2 regions of the Streptomyces sp. NPDC033180 genome follow, and region 2 is predicted to be linked to the other one. Evidence: riboswitches for the same ligand, from Rfam matches in the RefSeq annotation. Region 2 holds a riboswitch; the other holds the start of a gene.

What was found. A riboswitch is a leader RNA that binds a small molecule or an ion and turns the genes downstream of it on or off. The one in region 2 is predicted to bind glycine.
Region 1: it holds a riboswitch for glycine, as region 2 does, so the genes downstream of both, gcvT (glycine cleavage system aminomethyltransferase GcvT) here and gcvP (aminomethyl-transferring glycine dehydrogenase) in region 2, are expected to answer to the same signal.

The regions. Positions count from the first base shown of each region.
Region 1 is NZ_JBVIPU010000011.1:43,831-51,458, forward strand. It holds gene gcvH (glycine cleavage system protein GcvH) at 1-106, opposite strand, end outside; gene gcvT (glycine cleavage system aminomethyltransferase GcvT) at 165-1,298, opposite strand; glycine riboswitch at 1,334-1,467, opposite strand; glycine riboswitch at 1,468-1,573, opposite strand; gene ACZ5WE_RS26460 (AAA family ATPase) at 1,728-2,402, shown strand; gene ACZ5WE_RS26465 (enhanced serine sensitivity protein SseB) at 2,505-3,332, shown strand; gene ACZ5WE_RS26470 (enhanced serine sensitivity protein SseB C-terminal domain-containing protein) at 3,472-4,245, shown strand; gene ACZ5WE_RS26475 (ABC transporter permease) at 4,622-5,626, shown strand; gene ACZ5WE_RS26480 (ABC transporter substrate-binding protein) at 5,728-7,497, shown strand.
Region 2 is NZ_JBVIPU010000013.1:9,180-16,807, reverse strand. It holds gene ACZ5WE_RS28780 (glutamate-cysteine ligase family protein) at 1-1,132, opposite strand, end outside; gene ACZ5WE_RS28775 (hypothetical protein) at 1,617-2,201, shown strand; gene ACZ5WE_RS28770 (DUF5999 family protein) at 2,506-2,712, shown strand; gene gcvP (aminomethyl-transferring glycine dehydrogenase) at 2,803-5,688, opposite strand; glycine riboswitch at 5,886-5,983, opposite strand; gene ACZ5WE_RS28760 (PRC-barrel domain-containing protein) at 6,128-6,508, shown strand; gene ACZ5WE_RS28755 (DNA polymerase IV) at 6,518-7,628, opposite strand, start outside.

The sequences.
Region 1 (7,628 bases), on a different contig from region 2:
GCGCGTTGGCCGCGTGCTCCGTGATGCCGACGGTCGCCACACCGTCCTCGGTGGCCGAGAGCCACTCGTGCTCCTTGCTGTACCGCAGCTGCTGGGGGTTGCTCATGACCTGAATTCTCCTGTACGCGGGGGAGTGCTGGTGAACGACGCTGTTGTGCGGGGTATCACTTCTGGCGCTTGTAGAACGGCAGCGCCACGACCGCGTACGGCTCGTGCGTGCCCCGGATGTCCACGCCGACACCCTCGGTACCGGGGGTCGCGTGCGCCGCGTCGACGTACGCGATGGCGATCGGCTTGCCGAGCGTCGGGGACGGGGCGCCGGAGGTGACCTCGCCGATGACCTTGCCGTCGGCGACCACGGAGAAGCCCGCGCGCGGGACGCGGCGGCCCTCGGCGATCAGGCCGACCAGCCCCCGCGGGGGAGCGGCCTCGGCGCGCTCGGCGGCGGCCGCGAGCGCCGCGCGCCCCACGAAGGTGTCGGACTGCGAGGTCTTCTCGAACTTGACGACCCGGCCGAGGCCCGCGTCGAAGGGCGTCAGGTCCGCGGTCAGCTCGTGCCCGTACAGCGGCATGCCCGCCTCAAGGCGGAGCGTGTCGCGGCAGGAGAGCCCGGCGGGGACCAGGCCGACGGGCTCGCCCGCCTCCATCAGCGCGCCCCACAGCTTCTCGGCGTCGCCGGGGGCGACGAACAGCTCGAAGCCGTCCTCGCCGGTGTAGCCCGTGCGGGCGATCAGCGCGGGCACGCCCGCGACCGTGCCCGGCAGGCCCGCGTAGTACTTCAGACCGTCCAGGTCCGCGTCCGTGAGTGATGTGAGGATGCCGGGGGACTCGGGACCCTGGACGGCGAGCAGGGCGTACGCGTCGCGGTCGTCGCGTACCTCCGCGTCGAAGCCGTCGGCGCGGGCGGTGAGCGCGTCGAGCACGACCTGGGCGTTCGAGGCGTTGGCGACCACCATGTACTCGGGGGCCTCGGTCTCGCCGAGCCGGTAGACGATCAGGTCGTCCAGGATGCCGCCGTCCTCGGCACAGATCATCGTGTAGCGGGCGCGGCCGACACCGATGGAGCCGATGTTGCCGACCAGCGCGAAGTTCAGGAAGTCCACGGCCTCGGGGCCGGCCACGGTGATCTCGCCCATGTGGGAGAGGTCGAAGAGACCGGCCTTCGTGCGCACGGCGATGTGCTCGTCGCGCTCGCTGCCGTAGCGGAGCGGCATGTCCCAGCCCGCGAAGTCGGTCATGGTCGCGCCGAGCGCGCGATGCACGGCATCGAGTGCGGTCAGACGGGGGGCGGTACTCATTCGTGGAACTCCCAGGGCATGACGGGCGAGGTCGATCCTCCCCATCTGTCATCGAAACCTGAGAGGTTCACCACGACCCGCTCGTACGTCCCGTACTGCTCGTACAGGGGGAGGGTCATGACTTGCACCTTGGGTGGAGCCGCACAGGCGGCCCGCTTTTCAGATGTGCCTCGCCCGCGCGGTACGGGGCCTGAGAGATTCAAGGGAGGGACTTGCTCCTTCGGCGCCCCGGCGCGTCGTACGACGGCTGCCGGGAACTCTCCCGCGCGGATTCAAACGGCCTGTATGGAGTTTGCGCGCACATCATTGCACGCGCCTACGTCACAGGGCAGTGCCAGTCCAGTAATGCCCTTGTGCCGCATTACCTTCTCTTTACACTTGCCGGGGAAGCTGCGGTAAGCAGGTACGTGACCAGCTATGGGGAGGCCGATCACGGTGCGCAGGACGAGCGTCTACGCGACCAACACAGGGGTGGCCCTGCCCAAACAGGCAGCCGCCCCCTCCAGGGAGGGCTGCGGCGCCCTGCCGGCGGCCGTCGTCCGCGACCTGCGGCAGCGGACCGGTCACAGCCCGCACCGCCTCACGTTCGGCGAGGGCGATCTGATCGTCGTCTCCGGGCTGCCCGGCAGCGGCAAGTCCACGCTGATGCGCAGAGCCGTCGCGGGCCCGCGCATCGACTCGCAGGACACCCGCGACCGCTGGGCCCGGCGCATGCCGAGCCTGCTGCCGTACGCGGTGTACCGCCCCCTGGTCCGCCTCGCGCACTATGCGGGCCTGCGCAGAGCCCTGCGCTCCGGCGAGGGCGTCGTGGTGCACGACTGCGGTACCCAGGCCTGGGTGCGCCGCTGGCTGGCCCGCGAGGCCGCGCGGCGCGGCACGACCCTGCACCTGTTGCTGCTCGACGTGCCGCCGGACACCGCCATAGAGGGGCAGCTCTCGCGCGGTCGCGGCGTGTCGCGGTACGCCTTCGCGCGGCACCGCAGAACGGTCGGCCGACTCGTCGGCGCCGCCGAGCGGGGCGACCTGCCGCGCGGCTGCGGCTCGGCCGTGCTCCTCGACCGGACGGCGGCCGGGGTGCTGCGGGGCATCGGCTTCGGACGCTGAGCCGCCCGCCGTGAGCCGCCCGCCGTGAGCCGTCCGTCACGAGCCGTCCGCCACGTTAGGGTCGTGCCGCAGGCAGAGCGGGACAGAGCAGGGGTTGGACAGATGGACATTCCGGCGCAGGCACACGCCCATCCCTACGGAGGATGGCCGGGCAACGAACTCGAAGAGGTACTCGCGGCATCCCTGGGCACGCCCGACGCACCCCACACATCTGCGGGGGCCCGCATCGTCGAGGTGCTCGGCCGCAGCCACGTCTGGGTCCCGCTGCCGAACGGCGGCGCCCCGGACAGCGGCACCCTGGACCTGCCCACGCTGGAGATCGAAGGCCAGGCCTACGTCCCCGTCTTCAGCTCCGAGCAGCAGTTCCAGCACGCCACCGGCGGCCGGATGGGCTGCACCGTGGCGCCCGCCGTGGAGTTCGCGCGCGGCCTGCCCCCGCAGCTGGGCATCGCAGTCAACCCGGACGGCACGGTCGGCGTGCCCCTGCCGCCGCCCGCCGTCGCCGAGCTCTGCCGCTCCGGGCGCACCCCGCTGGACGGCCCCGCGAGCGGCGGCCGCGTACGCCTCTTCGAACCGGACTGGCAGGAGGACCCGGTGGACTTCCTGTCCGCCGCCGCCCACGAGTTCGAGGCCACCGGGGTCGTCCTGAGCGCCCGCCGCTGCCTGGCGAGCGTCGAGGGCGACGCGCCCGCGCTGTTCATCGGCGTCGAACTGACCTCCTGGGAGGGCGACGCGCGCGACCTGCCGATGGAGGCGGTGGGGCGGGCGCTCGGCCGGGCCCCGGTGGCCTGGCCGGTGAACCTGGTGCTGCTGGACGTCGCCCAGGATCCGGTCGGCGACTGGATGCGCGAGCGGGTGCGGCCCTTCTTCGGCCGGGCTCCCGGACACGGGCACGGACACGGGCACGGACACGGGCACGGACAGGTGTAAGGACATGTGCAGGTCCGTGTGTGAGGGTGCCGTACGTCAAGTCGGCGTCAGGATCGCCGCTTAAGCTGGTTTCATGACCCGGGTCCGCCGGGTCGGCGGGTCGTAGGGTCATCGGGTCATCGCGAAGGGGCGGTTAAGGGTGAGTGCGTCGGGCACGGCTGCGGCCGGGCAGGTCGAGCACATGCTGCGCCAGGTGACGCCGGGGCGCTATGACGCCTACGAGGCGCTCCTGCGGGCGCTCGCCGCCGACCAGGTGTGGATGCTGCTCTGGCACGGCCAGGCCGGATCCCCCGACGCCCAGTACGGGAACATGGAGGTCGAGGGCCTCGGGTACGCGCCCTGCGTGACCTCCGCCCAGGAGCTCTCCGCCAGTGGCTGGAACCGCTCGTACGAAGTGGTCAGCGGACTCGACATCTCCCGCACCCTCTACCCCGACCACTACGGCCTCTGGCTCAACCCCCACGCCCCCGGCGGTGGCGTCGGCATCCCCTGGCTCGACCTGCGGCGCATCGCGTCGGGCCTCGACCTGCTGCCCGCGGGACCGCTCCGGCTCACCGAGCCGGCCATCGAGATCCCCCAGTTCTACGCCCTGCTCACGCAGAACGCGCACCGCACCCCCGCCGTCCGCTCACTGCGCCGCGCCTGGGTGCAGCCCGCGCTCGGCGCCCCGTACCTGGCCATCGGCCTCGATGTGTACGACACCTCGCCGGCCTCGGTCGACGGGGTGCGCACGATGATGCAGCAGTCGATCGCCGCCGTCCCCGACGGCCTGCCCGTGTCGACCGTCGCGATGTCCGACGGATACGACCCGGTCGCCATGTGGCTGCGCGCCAACGCCCGCCCGTTCTACGACCGCGAGGCCCAGCCGGCCCCGGCTCCCGCGGGCGGGTACGGCTACCCCGCGCAGTACTGAAGCAGCGCTCAACCAGTACTCAGGCAGCGCCGCGGCCCCTTCCGGCGGGGCCCTGAACCGGCCACCGCGGCTCGTATACCTGCCCTGACCGTCACGATGTCCGTTCTGATGGCGGAGGGGGTCTATGGGCTCCCGTGGCACCTTGCGACCCAACTGCCCCGTGTTCGCCCCTCGTTCACGTGCGTCCGGATAACGGAACACCTCGATCAGCATCACGGTTGCGCATCCATTCCCCGACAAGTCTGGTAACAGATCGCGACCCCGATGAAGACTCCCGCACCAGGGGCGCTTCGCCCCTGTGTACGACGGACTGATCACGTCGCTACAGCGGCAAGTGCGGGCCGGTCACCACCGGTTGAGAGGGGTCCCTGCCACGATGACGGCACCATTGCATGACACACCTGCGGACGCGGACCCGACAGCGGACGTCGCTCCCGCAGCTGATGCAGGGGTGAAGAAGGTCGAGGGGCGGTCCCTCAAGCAGATCGCCTGGAACCGCCTGAAGCGGGACAAGGTCGCCCTGGCCGGCGGCATCACCGTGCTCGTCCTGGTCCTTGTCGCCGTCTTCGCGCCCCTGATCGTCTCCCTGCTGGGCCACCCGCCCAACGAGTTCCATCAGGACGAGCTGGAAGACCTCACGAACCTGCCCAAGGGCGCGTTCGGCGGCATGAGTTCGGACTTCCTCTTCGGGGTGGAGCCCAACAAGGGCCGCGACGTCTTCAGCCGGATCGTCTACGGCGCCCGGATCTCCCTGCTCGTGGCGTTCCTCGCCGCGGTGGTGGCCGTGGTGCTCGGCACCTTCTTCGGCATCATCGCCGGTTACTTCGGCGGCTGGGTCGACGCGACGATCAGCCGGGTCATGGACGTGCTGCTCGCCTTCCCGCAGCTGCTCTTCGTGATCTCCCTGGTCTCGGTCCTCCCCGACGACCTGCTCGGTCTGACCGGCAGCGGCGTCCGCATCGCCGTACTGATCCTGGTGATCGGCTTCTTCGGCTGGCCCTACGTCGGGCGCATCGTCCGGGGCCAGACCCTCAGCCTGCGCGAACGCGAGTACGTCGAAGCGGCCCGCAGCCTCGGTGGCGGTCAACGGCACATCCTCTTCCGTGAGTTGCTGCCGAACCTCGTCGCGCCGATCACCGTCTACGCGACGCTCATGATCCCCACCAACATCCTCACCGAAGCGGCGCTCAGCTTCCTCGGCGCGGGTGTACGCCCGCCGACCGCCTCCTGGGGCGGCATGCTCCGGGACGCGCTGGCGACGTACGAGCACGACCCGATGTTCATGGTCTTCCCCGGCCTGGCGATCTTCGTGACCGTGCTTGCCTTCAACCTCTTCGGTGACGGGCTGCGCGACGCCCTGGACCCCAAGGGAACTCGGTAAACAGCTCCACTGACTTGCCCCTGCCGCAGCGTCAGGTGGCTCTTCCCATGGTTCTTCAGGCAGTCAAAGCCAAGGACCGCGAATCTCGGAGGATGCGAGAAATGCCCACAGGTTCCTCTAAACGACGGTTGACCGCAGGCGCGGCCCTCGTCGTGGCGGCGCTGGTGACCACCACGGCGTGCGGCGGCGGCAGCGACGACGACGACAGCAAGGGCGCCGGCTACAACGCGGCCATCGGCAAGGTCGCGAACAAGTCGGCGAAGAAGGGCGGAACGCTCAAGTTCATCGCCAAGCAGGACCTGGACTCGGCCGACCCGCAGCGTGCCTACTACGGCATGACGTGGGACTTCATGCGGTTCTACACCCGCACGCTGATCACGTACGACACCAAGCCCGGTGCCGCGTCCAACAAGCTCGTCCCCGACCTCGCCGAGTCCACAGCGAAGATCAGCGACGACGGCAAGACCTACACGTACAAGCTGCGTGACGGCCTCACCTGGGAGGACGGCTCGAAGCTGACCTCCAAGGACATCAAGTACGGCATCGAGCGCATCTGGGCCACCAAGGTCATCACCGGTGGTCCCGGCTACCTGAAGTCCACGCTTGACCCCAAGGGCGAGTACAAGGGCCCATACGAGGACAAGTCGAAGGACAAGCTCGGTCTGAAGGCGGTCGAGACGCCGGACGACAACACCATCATCTTCAAGCTGCCCAAGAAGAACGGCGACTTCGAGCAGATGCTCGCGATGCCGTCGGGCACCCCGGTCAAGCAGTCCGAGGACACCGGCGCCAAGTACACCCAGCGCCCGTTCTCCTCCGGCCCGTACAAGTTCCAGAACTACAGCGCGGGCAAGAGCATCACGCTGGTCCGCAACAAGAACTGGAAGAAGTCGTCCGACCCGGTCCGTCCCGCCCTGCCGGACAAGATCTCGGTCACCATCTCGGCGAACCTCGAAGAGAACGACAAGCGCCTGATGGAAGGCGACTACGACGTCGACATGAACGGCACCGGCATGACCCAGTCGGGTCGTACCACCGCCATTCAGGACCACAAGGGCAACGTCGACAACATGCAGACGGACTTCGTCCGTTACGTCGCCCTGGTGACCAAGACGAAGCCGTTCGACAACGAGGCCTGCCGCAAGGCCGTCTTCTACGCCACGGACTTCGCGAGCCTGCAGAAGACCCGTGGTGGCGAGGTCGCCGCCGGTGAGATCGCGACCAACGTCTTCCCGAAGTCGATCAAGGGTCACGACGACTACGACCCGTACGGCATCAAGGAGCGCAAGGGCAAGCCGGACGCCGCCAAGGCGAAGGCCCAGCTCAAGGAGTGCGGCAAGCCGAACGGCTTCTCGACCAAGATCTCGGCGCGCACCAACCAGCCGGGCGAGGTGGACGCCGCCACGGCGCTCCAGGAGCAGCTGAAGAAGGTCAACATCAACGCCGACGTCGACCAGATCGACGGCGCGGACTCCTCCAGCATCACCGGTTCTCCCTCGGTGGTGAAGAAGCGCGGCATCGGCATGACGATGGCGGGCTGGGGTCCTGACTTCCCGACCGGCCAGGGCTACGCCCAGCCGCTGTTCGACAGCCGTTTCATCAACGAGAACGGCAACTACAACGAGTCGCAGATCGACGAGCCGAAGATCGACAAGTACTTCGACGACGCGATCGGCACGGTCGACCCCAACAAGGCCGGTGAGATCTACACCGACCTGGCCCACGAGATCGTCGACAAGGCCTACTGGATGCCCTTCATCTACGAGAAGAACATCAGCTGGCGTTCCTCGCGGGCGACCAACGTCTACTCGTCCGCCGCGTACAGCGGTCGCTACGACTACGTCTCGCTCGGTGTGAGCGACAAGAAGTAGTCCCCGCCGCAAGGCAGCCGCCGCAAGGCAGTCCCACCGCCGAATCCCGCCAGTCCGAAGGGCAGGTGATGGCCCCGGGCGGTGGCCGGGACCCCTCACAAGGGGGCCCCGGCCACCGCCGGGCCGCGCAC
Region 2 (7,628 bases):
CCGCGGTCTCGAAGGGCAGCCGGGTCCACACGGGCCTGGGTTCCTCGGCGAGGGCGCGTACGACGCCGTAGTAGAAGGCGGCGTTGGCGATGACGTCGGTGACGGTGGGGCCCGCGGGCAGCACGCGGTTCTCCACCCGCAGGTGCGGGACGCCGCCCGCGATGCCGTACACGGGGCGGTTCCAGCGGTACACGGTGCCGTTGTGCAGGACGAGTTCACCGAGCTGCGGCACCCGGCCGTCGTCGAGCACCTCCAGCGGTTCCTCCTCGTCCATGAGAGGGAGCAGCGCGGGAAAGTAGCGCAGGTTCTCCTCGAAGAGCTCGTACGCGTCGCTGATCCAGCGCTCGCCGAACCAGGTCCGCGGCCGCACGCCCTGGGCCTGGAGTTCGGGCGGACGGGTGTCGGTGGACTGCAGGAACAGCGGCGGCCGCGACTCGCGCCACAGCTCACGCCCGAACAGGAACGGCGCGTTGGCGCCGACGGCGATCTGCGCCGCGGCGACGGCCTGGGCCGCGTTCCACACGTCGGCGAACCGGCCCGGCGTGACCTGGAGGTGCAACTGCACCGAGGTGCACGCCGCTTCGGGCGCGATCGAAGCGGACGTGCAGCTGAGTCGCTCCACGCCCTGGATGTCCAGGACGAACTCCTCGCCGCGCGCGGCCACGATCTGGTCGTTGAGCAGTGCGTAGCGGTCGACGTCGGAGAGGTTTCCCGAGACCAGGTCGTGGTGCGCGAGCGTCGGCAGAATGCCGATCATCACGATGCCGGCGTTCACCTCGTTCGCTTTCCGGTGAGCATAGGCGAGGCCGGTGCGCAGCTCCTCGGCGAGACGGTCGAGAACACGTCCGCCCAATCGGTGCGGTGCGATATTGACTTCAAGATTGAACATTCCGAGTTCCGTCTGGAAGTCCCGGCTCGCGATCCGTTCGAGAACTTCCCCATTCAGCATTCTCGGCATGCCGTCGGGCCCCGCGAGATTCAACTCGATCTCCACACCCATCAGATTCTTGGGCCGATCGAACCGCTCCTCGTCCAACAGCCTCCGCAGCCCCGCCAGACACTCCTTGAGCTTGGTCCTGTACCGGTTCCGTTCGGCCAGATCAAACGTTCCCGCTACGACCTTCTCTCCCATCGAAGCGTCCCCTCCTCGGATGGGCAGCCAATGATCCGGCCGCTGTGTCTCGGTGGATGATGCCCTGCAATGTGATCGATAACGCCCCGCACATGCCCCCGGCCCAGTACGCTCTTTGCCAAGCCCGAGCGGCACATTCACCAGGCATGAGGTGCGCCGGCGAATCCTCGCACCGACGCCTGGTGAAAAACACCGATGAGAATCGGCCGTCCGCTTCTGCGAAGGGATCCGAGGTCAAACGTCTGGGCCCCATCCTGAATCGGGTTAAATCCCGCAAAATGGCGACCGAATAACGCCTTGCAGGCAATATCGGGTGCGGTTAGACGAAACACTGCCTGAACACGTGTCGTATAAACTCCGCGAACGAGGCAGAGAGTTGGCGCTCGCGGTCCCCTGCCCCCGCCCCTCTGTCCCCGGAGCAGACAGCGACGTCCGCACCTGTCCTCGTTCCACCGTGCCTGTCGAATGAGAGAGGCGACCCACCATGCCGCTGCAAGTCCCCCCGGCTCCCGCGCCCGCCCTGCGCAGCGTCCTCGCGGCACTCGGTTCACCCACCGCCGTGCGCGAAGCCCGCACCCCGTCCCTGCGCGCCGCACAGGGACCCACAAGCCCCGAACTCCCTTTGCCTGTGCATGTACTTGACCGGATCGCCCCGTCGGGCGACTCACCGACCCGACTCGCGGGGTGGCGCTTCCTGATCCGCTCCGGCGAACGAGCCGTCGCCGCCGCGGACACGATGCTGACGCCCGACGGGTGGACCTTCTCGCACTTCTTCGAAGGTCCGTACATTGCGTCCACCGAGCGCGCCCTTCGCCATGCCGAAGCGATGCCCATGCCGTACCAGCCACGATTGTTGTCCGTACCCGAGCTTTACATGCTGACACTCTGGCTGCACGGCGACTGCACCGCGGACGGTGCGGGCGGCCACCTCGCGCCCTCCGATGTCCTCGTGCCCCTGGCGCCCGCGCCACCCGGCATCGCGGCGCACCGCCCGCACCGCGCCGAGGAGCTCCTCAAGGTCCTCACGCATCGCATGACCCCGGCGCCGCTGCTCGGCTCGCCCGCCTGACCTCGCCGTACGTTCCCGTGCCCCGCCGCCGTCTCGGCCGCGGGGCTCGGCGCGTCGTGTGCCCATATGGACTAGCCCGGTATGACCACGCCGAACCACCCGAAGAGACAGTGCAGTTGGGCTGAACCGTCCGGGCGGGTGATACGTCATTAAGCAGTAAGGAGCGCTGCCGCTAAATCCCTGCGGATTGACGCCCGTAGGGCAACACTGGGACCGACCGACTAAACGGGGGGCGGCCATGAACACCGCATCGAGCCGCAAGGCAGACGTCACAGCCATCACATCGCAGCGAAAGAACCCTTCCATGTGCCAGCACCAACCACCGTGCCCGACAGCCGACTCCGCCGACCGGGAAGCCGCGCTCCTCATGGCGAGCCACCCGGAACAGGGCTGGAGCCTGCTGTGCAACGGCGTCCTCCTGTTCGAGGACACCGGTGAGCTGCTGCCGGACGGTCAGATCATCGCCCCGCATCGACCGCTGGGCACGGACAAGATCATGACCGCCGCCTGACGCGACGGCCGCACGGCACGGACAACAAAGGGGCCGACCCGGAGAGACACAACTCCGGACCGGCCCCCACGCATGTTCGGGACCCCGATATCAGTCCTCGTACGCATCCAGCGGCGGGCAGGAGCAGACCAGGTTCCGGTCGCCGTACGCCTGGTCGACACGGCGCACCGGCGGCCAGTACTTGTCCGCGGCCACCACGCCGGCCGGGAAGACGGCCTCCTCGCGGCTGTACGCGTGCTCCCACTCACCACCGAGCGCGGCGGCGGTGTGCGGGGCGTTGCGCAGCGGGTTGTCCTCGGCGGGCCAGTCACCGCCGACCTTCTCGATCTCCGCGCGAATGCTGATCATGGCCTCGCAGAACCGGTCGATCTCGACCAGGTCCTCGCTCTCGGTCGGCTCGATCATCAGCGTCCCCGCGACCGGGAACGACATGGTCGGCGCGTGGAAGCCGTAGTCGATGAGCCGCTTGGCGATGTCGTCGACGCTGACACCGGTCGCCTTGCTGAGCGGCCGCAGATCGATGATGCACTCGTGCGCGACGAGCCCGCCGGGGCCGGTGTAGAGCACCGGGTAGTGCGGCTCGAGGCGCTTGGCGATGTAGTTCGCAGAGAGCACCGCGACCTGTGTGGCTCGCTTGAGGCCCTCGCCGCCCATGAGCCGTACGTACGCCCAGGAGATCGGCAGGATTCCGGCCGAGCCCCACGGCGCGGCGGAGATCGGACCGACGCCCGTCTCGGGGCCCGCGGCGGGCTGCAGCGGGTGGTTGGGCAGGAACGGCGCGAGGTGCTCACGCACACCGACCGGGCCGACGCCGGGGCCACCGCCGCCGTGCGGGATGCAGAAGGTCTTGTGCAGGTTCAGGTGCGAGACGTCGCCACCGAACTTGCCGGGCTGGGCGAGGCCCACCAGGGCGTTGAGGTTCGCCCCGTCGACGTAGACCTGGCCGCCCGCCTCGTGCACCTGGGCGCAGATGTCGGCGACGTGCTCCTCGAACACACCGTGCGTCGACGGGTACGTGATCATCAGCACCGACAGCTCGTCGCGGTGCTTCTCGATCTTGGCGCGCAGGTCCTCGACGTCGATCTCGCCGTCGTCGCTGGTCTTCACGACGACGACCTTCATGCCGGCCATCACGGCGCTCGCGGCGTTGGTGCCGTGCGCGGAGGACGGGATGAGGCAGACGGTGCGCTGCTCGTCGCCGTTGGCGCGGTGGTAGCCGCGCACGGCGAGCAGTCCGGCCAGCTCGCCCTGCGAACCGGCGTTGGGCTGCAGCGAGACCTTGTCGTAACCGGTGACCTCGGCGAGCCGCTCCTCCAGCTCACGGATGAGCGTCAGATAGCCCTGCGCCTGCTGGGCGGGCGCGAAGGGGTGCAGCTGCCCGAACTCGGGCCAGGTGACCGGCTCCATCTCCGTGGTCGCGTTGAGCTTCATGGTGCAGGAGCCCAGCGGGATCATGCCCCGGTCGAGCGCGTAGTCGCGGTCGGCCAGCTTGCGCAGGTAGCGCAGCATCGCGGTCTCGGAGCGGTACTGGTGGAAGACGGGGTGTGTCAGGTACTCGTCGTCACGCAGCAGACCGGCCGGGAGCGAGTCCGCGGTCTCCGCGTCGAGCGCCTCGACGTCGCCCTCGACACCGAACGCGGTCCAGATCGCGGTCAGTTGCTTGCGCGTGGTGGTCTCGTCGCAGGCCAGCGAGACGTGGTCGGCGTCGATCTGGTGGATGTTGACGCCACCCTCGCGGGCGGCGGCCACGAGCTCGTCGGCCCTGCCGGGCACCCGCACGGTCAGGGTGTCGAAGTACGCGCCGTGCACGACCTCGACCCCGCCCGCGGTGAGTCCTGCGGCGAGCACGGTCGCGTAGCGGTGGGTACGCCGTGCGATGGCCTTGAGACCCTCGGGCCCGTGGTAGACCGCGTACATTCCGGCCATCACGGCGAGCAGCACCTGAGCGGTACAGATGTTGCTGGTGGCCTTCTCGCGGCGGATGTGCTGCTCGCGGGTCTGCAGCGCGAGCCGGTAGGCCTTGTTGCCGTCCGCGTCCACGGAGACACCGACGAGCCGCCCCGGCAGGCTGCGCGCGAACTTCTCGCGCACCGCCATGTAACCGGCGTGCGGGCCGCCGAAGCCCATCGGGACGCCGAAGCGCTGCGTGGTGCCGACGGCGATGTCGGCGCCGAGCTCACCCGGCGAGGTGAGCAGCGTCAGGGCCAGCAGGTCGGCGGCGACGGAGACGACGGCACCGAGCTCGTGCGCCTGCTCGATGAGGGGCTTTATGTCGCGTACGGCACCGGAGGCGCCGGGGTACTGGATCAGCACGCCGACGACACCGCGCTCGGCGACGTCGGCCGGGATGCCCTCGCTCAGATCGGCGACGACGACCTCGACACCGGTCGGCTCGGCGCGGGTCCGAATGACGGCGATCGTCTGCGGCAGCGCGTCCGCGTCGACGAGGAAGACACCGTTCTTGACCTTGCCCATACGCCGCGACAGGGCCATGGCCTCGGCGGCGGCCGTCCCCTCGTCGAGCAGCGAGGCACCGGAGGTGGGCAGCCCCGTCAGCTCGGCGACGACGGTCTGGAAGTTCAGCAGCGCCTCGAGACGCCCCTGGGAGATCTCGGGCTGGTACGGCGTGTAGGCGGTGTACCACGCCGGGTTCTCCATGACGTTCCGCAGAATCACGGGCGGCGTGAAGGTCCCGTAGTAACCGAGCCCGATCATGGAATCGAGAACCTGGTTACGGTCCGCGAGCGAGCGCAGCTCGGCGAGGACCTCGGCCTCGGTACGCGCCCCGGGCAGGTTCAGCGTCTCGGTGTTCTTGATCACATCCGGCACGGCGGCCGCGGTCAGCTCGTCGAGCGAGCCGTATCCGACCTGCGCGAGCATCTTGGCCCGTGCTTCCACGTCGGGACCGATGTGCCGCTGCTCGAAGGGAATGCCCTGTTCGAGCTGGGAGAGCGGGATGCGAGGGGTGGCGGTCATTGCGGAGGCCTCCTGGTCTGACGCGACCTGCGAGGGGCACCACGGCACGGGTACCCGGACGGCCTCCCCCTCTGTCATCTCAACCTGAGAGTTTCACCGGTCCATGCCCCGCGAGAGGCGTCGCACCGGCTTTCACCGTCGGTGAGGAAGGGGTCCGAACGTGCCCGCCCGACGCCCGCCCTACTTTCCAGAGTGACCTCGTCCGTGCGGTACGGGGGCCTGAGAGATTCCGGGGAGGAGTTGCTCCTTCGGCGCCTCCGGTGTCTTGACCGGAGAGCTCTCCCGCACGGGGTCAGCAGCCAAGCGCCAGCCTACCAGCGAGGACCACGGCCGATCCCTCGAGTGGCCGCCTGCCCCGAAGTGCTCTTTCGTAGTGATGACGAACGAACGAGGATGAGTTACGCCCCACTTCGACATGCCTCGACCAGTTGGAGGGCCCGTGCAGACCGATATCGATCCGCGCAACCTGATCGGCCGGAAGGCGTTCGACCGGAACGGGGCCAAGATCGGCACGATCGACGAGGTCTATCTCGACGACGCCACCGGCGCCCCGGAGTGGGCGGCCATACGCACGGGTCTGTTCAGCCGGGACACGTTCGTCCCCCTGGAGCCCAGCGAACTCACCAGCGACGGCACCCTGCGCATCCCGTTCGAACGCTCCCTGATCAAGGACGCCCCGGACTTCGGCGTCGGCCGCCACCTCTCCCCCGAACAGGAACTGCAGCTCTACCACCACTACGGCCTGGACATCACACCACCCGAGTCGTCTCCACCCCCGGACCAGGACTTCGGCAAGATCGCCGGCAAGGGAGAATCCTGACGGCCGGCATCACCGCCGCTCCCGCTCCTCAGGAGACGCCACCAGGGGCAGCGGCTCCGCGGGTTCCAGGGCCGGATCATCCGTACGGAAGGTCCGCACCCGCCCCGGCGCCGACGACTCCGGCGTCTCGAAGCGCACCGTGACCCGCCCCAGGCCACTGCCCTGCACCCATCCGTGCCCGTACTCGGCATGCCGCACATCGTGCCCGGCGGCCCACCGCCGCTCGGCCGGCACGACCGGCTCCTCCACCGTCTCGCCCACGGGCTTCTCTGCGAGATCCTCGGCCCGCTCCGCCTCGGCCTCACGCTGCGTCTCCTGGACCTGCTCGGCCTCGGCCTCGGCCTGAGCCTGGGCTTGGGCCTGGGCGAAGAGGTCCTCCTGCGTGTAGTCCGCGAGCCCCGTGACCCCCACCCCGAGGAGCCGCACGCCTCCGGTGGTGTCCACGGACTCCAGGAGCCGCGCGGCGGCCTCCCGCACCACCCCGGGGTCGTCCGTCGGCCCACGCAGCGTCTCGGAGCGCGTCAGCGTCGAGAAATCGAACCGCCGCACCTTGATGACGATGGTCCGCCCCGAGTGCCCCGCGGCCCGCAGCCGCTCCACACACCGGTCGGCGAGCCGCGCGACCTCGCCCCTGACCCGTACCCGGTCATGGATGTCCACGTCATACGTGTCCTCGACGCTGACCGACTTGGATTCCCGCTCCGCCACCACGGGCCGCTCGTCCCGTGCGAGCGCCATCGCGTACAGCGCGCTCCCGTGCGACTTCCCGAGGAGCCGTACGAGCTCGTCCTCGCCGGCCTCCGCGATCTCCCCCACGGTCGTGATCCCGCCCCGCCGCAGATGGTCGCCGGTGGCCGGGCCCACACCGGGCAGGGTCCGGACCGGCATCGGCGCCAGGAGCTCCCGCTCGGTCCCGGGCACTATCAGCCGCAGGCCGTCCGGCTTGGCCTCCTCCGAGGCGATCTTCGCCAGCATCTTGGACGCGGCGAGCCCGACCGACCCCGCGAGCCCCGTCACCGCCTTGATGTCCGCGCGCAGCCGCTCGCCCACCACCAGCGCGGACGCCTGGTCGTCGGCCACCCCTCCCGCCTCCAGATCGACGAAGGCCTCATCCAGGCTG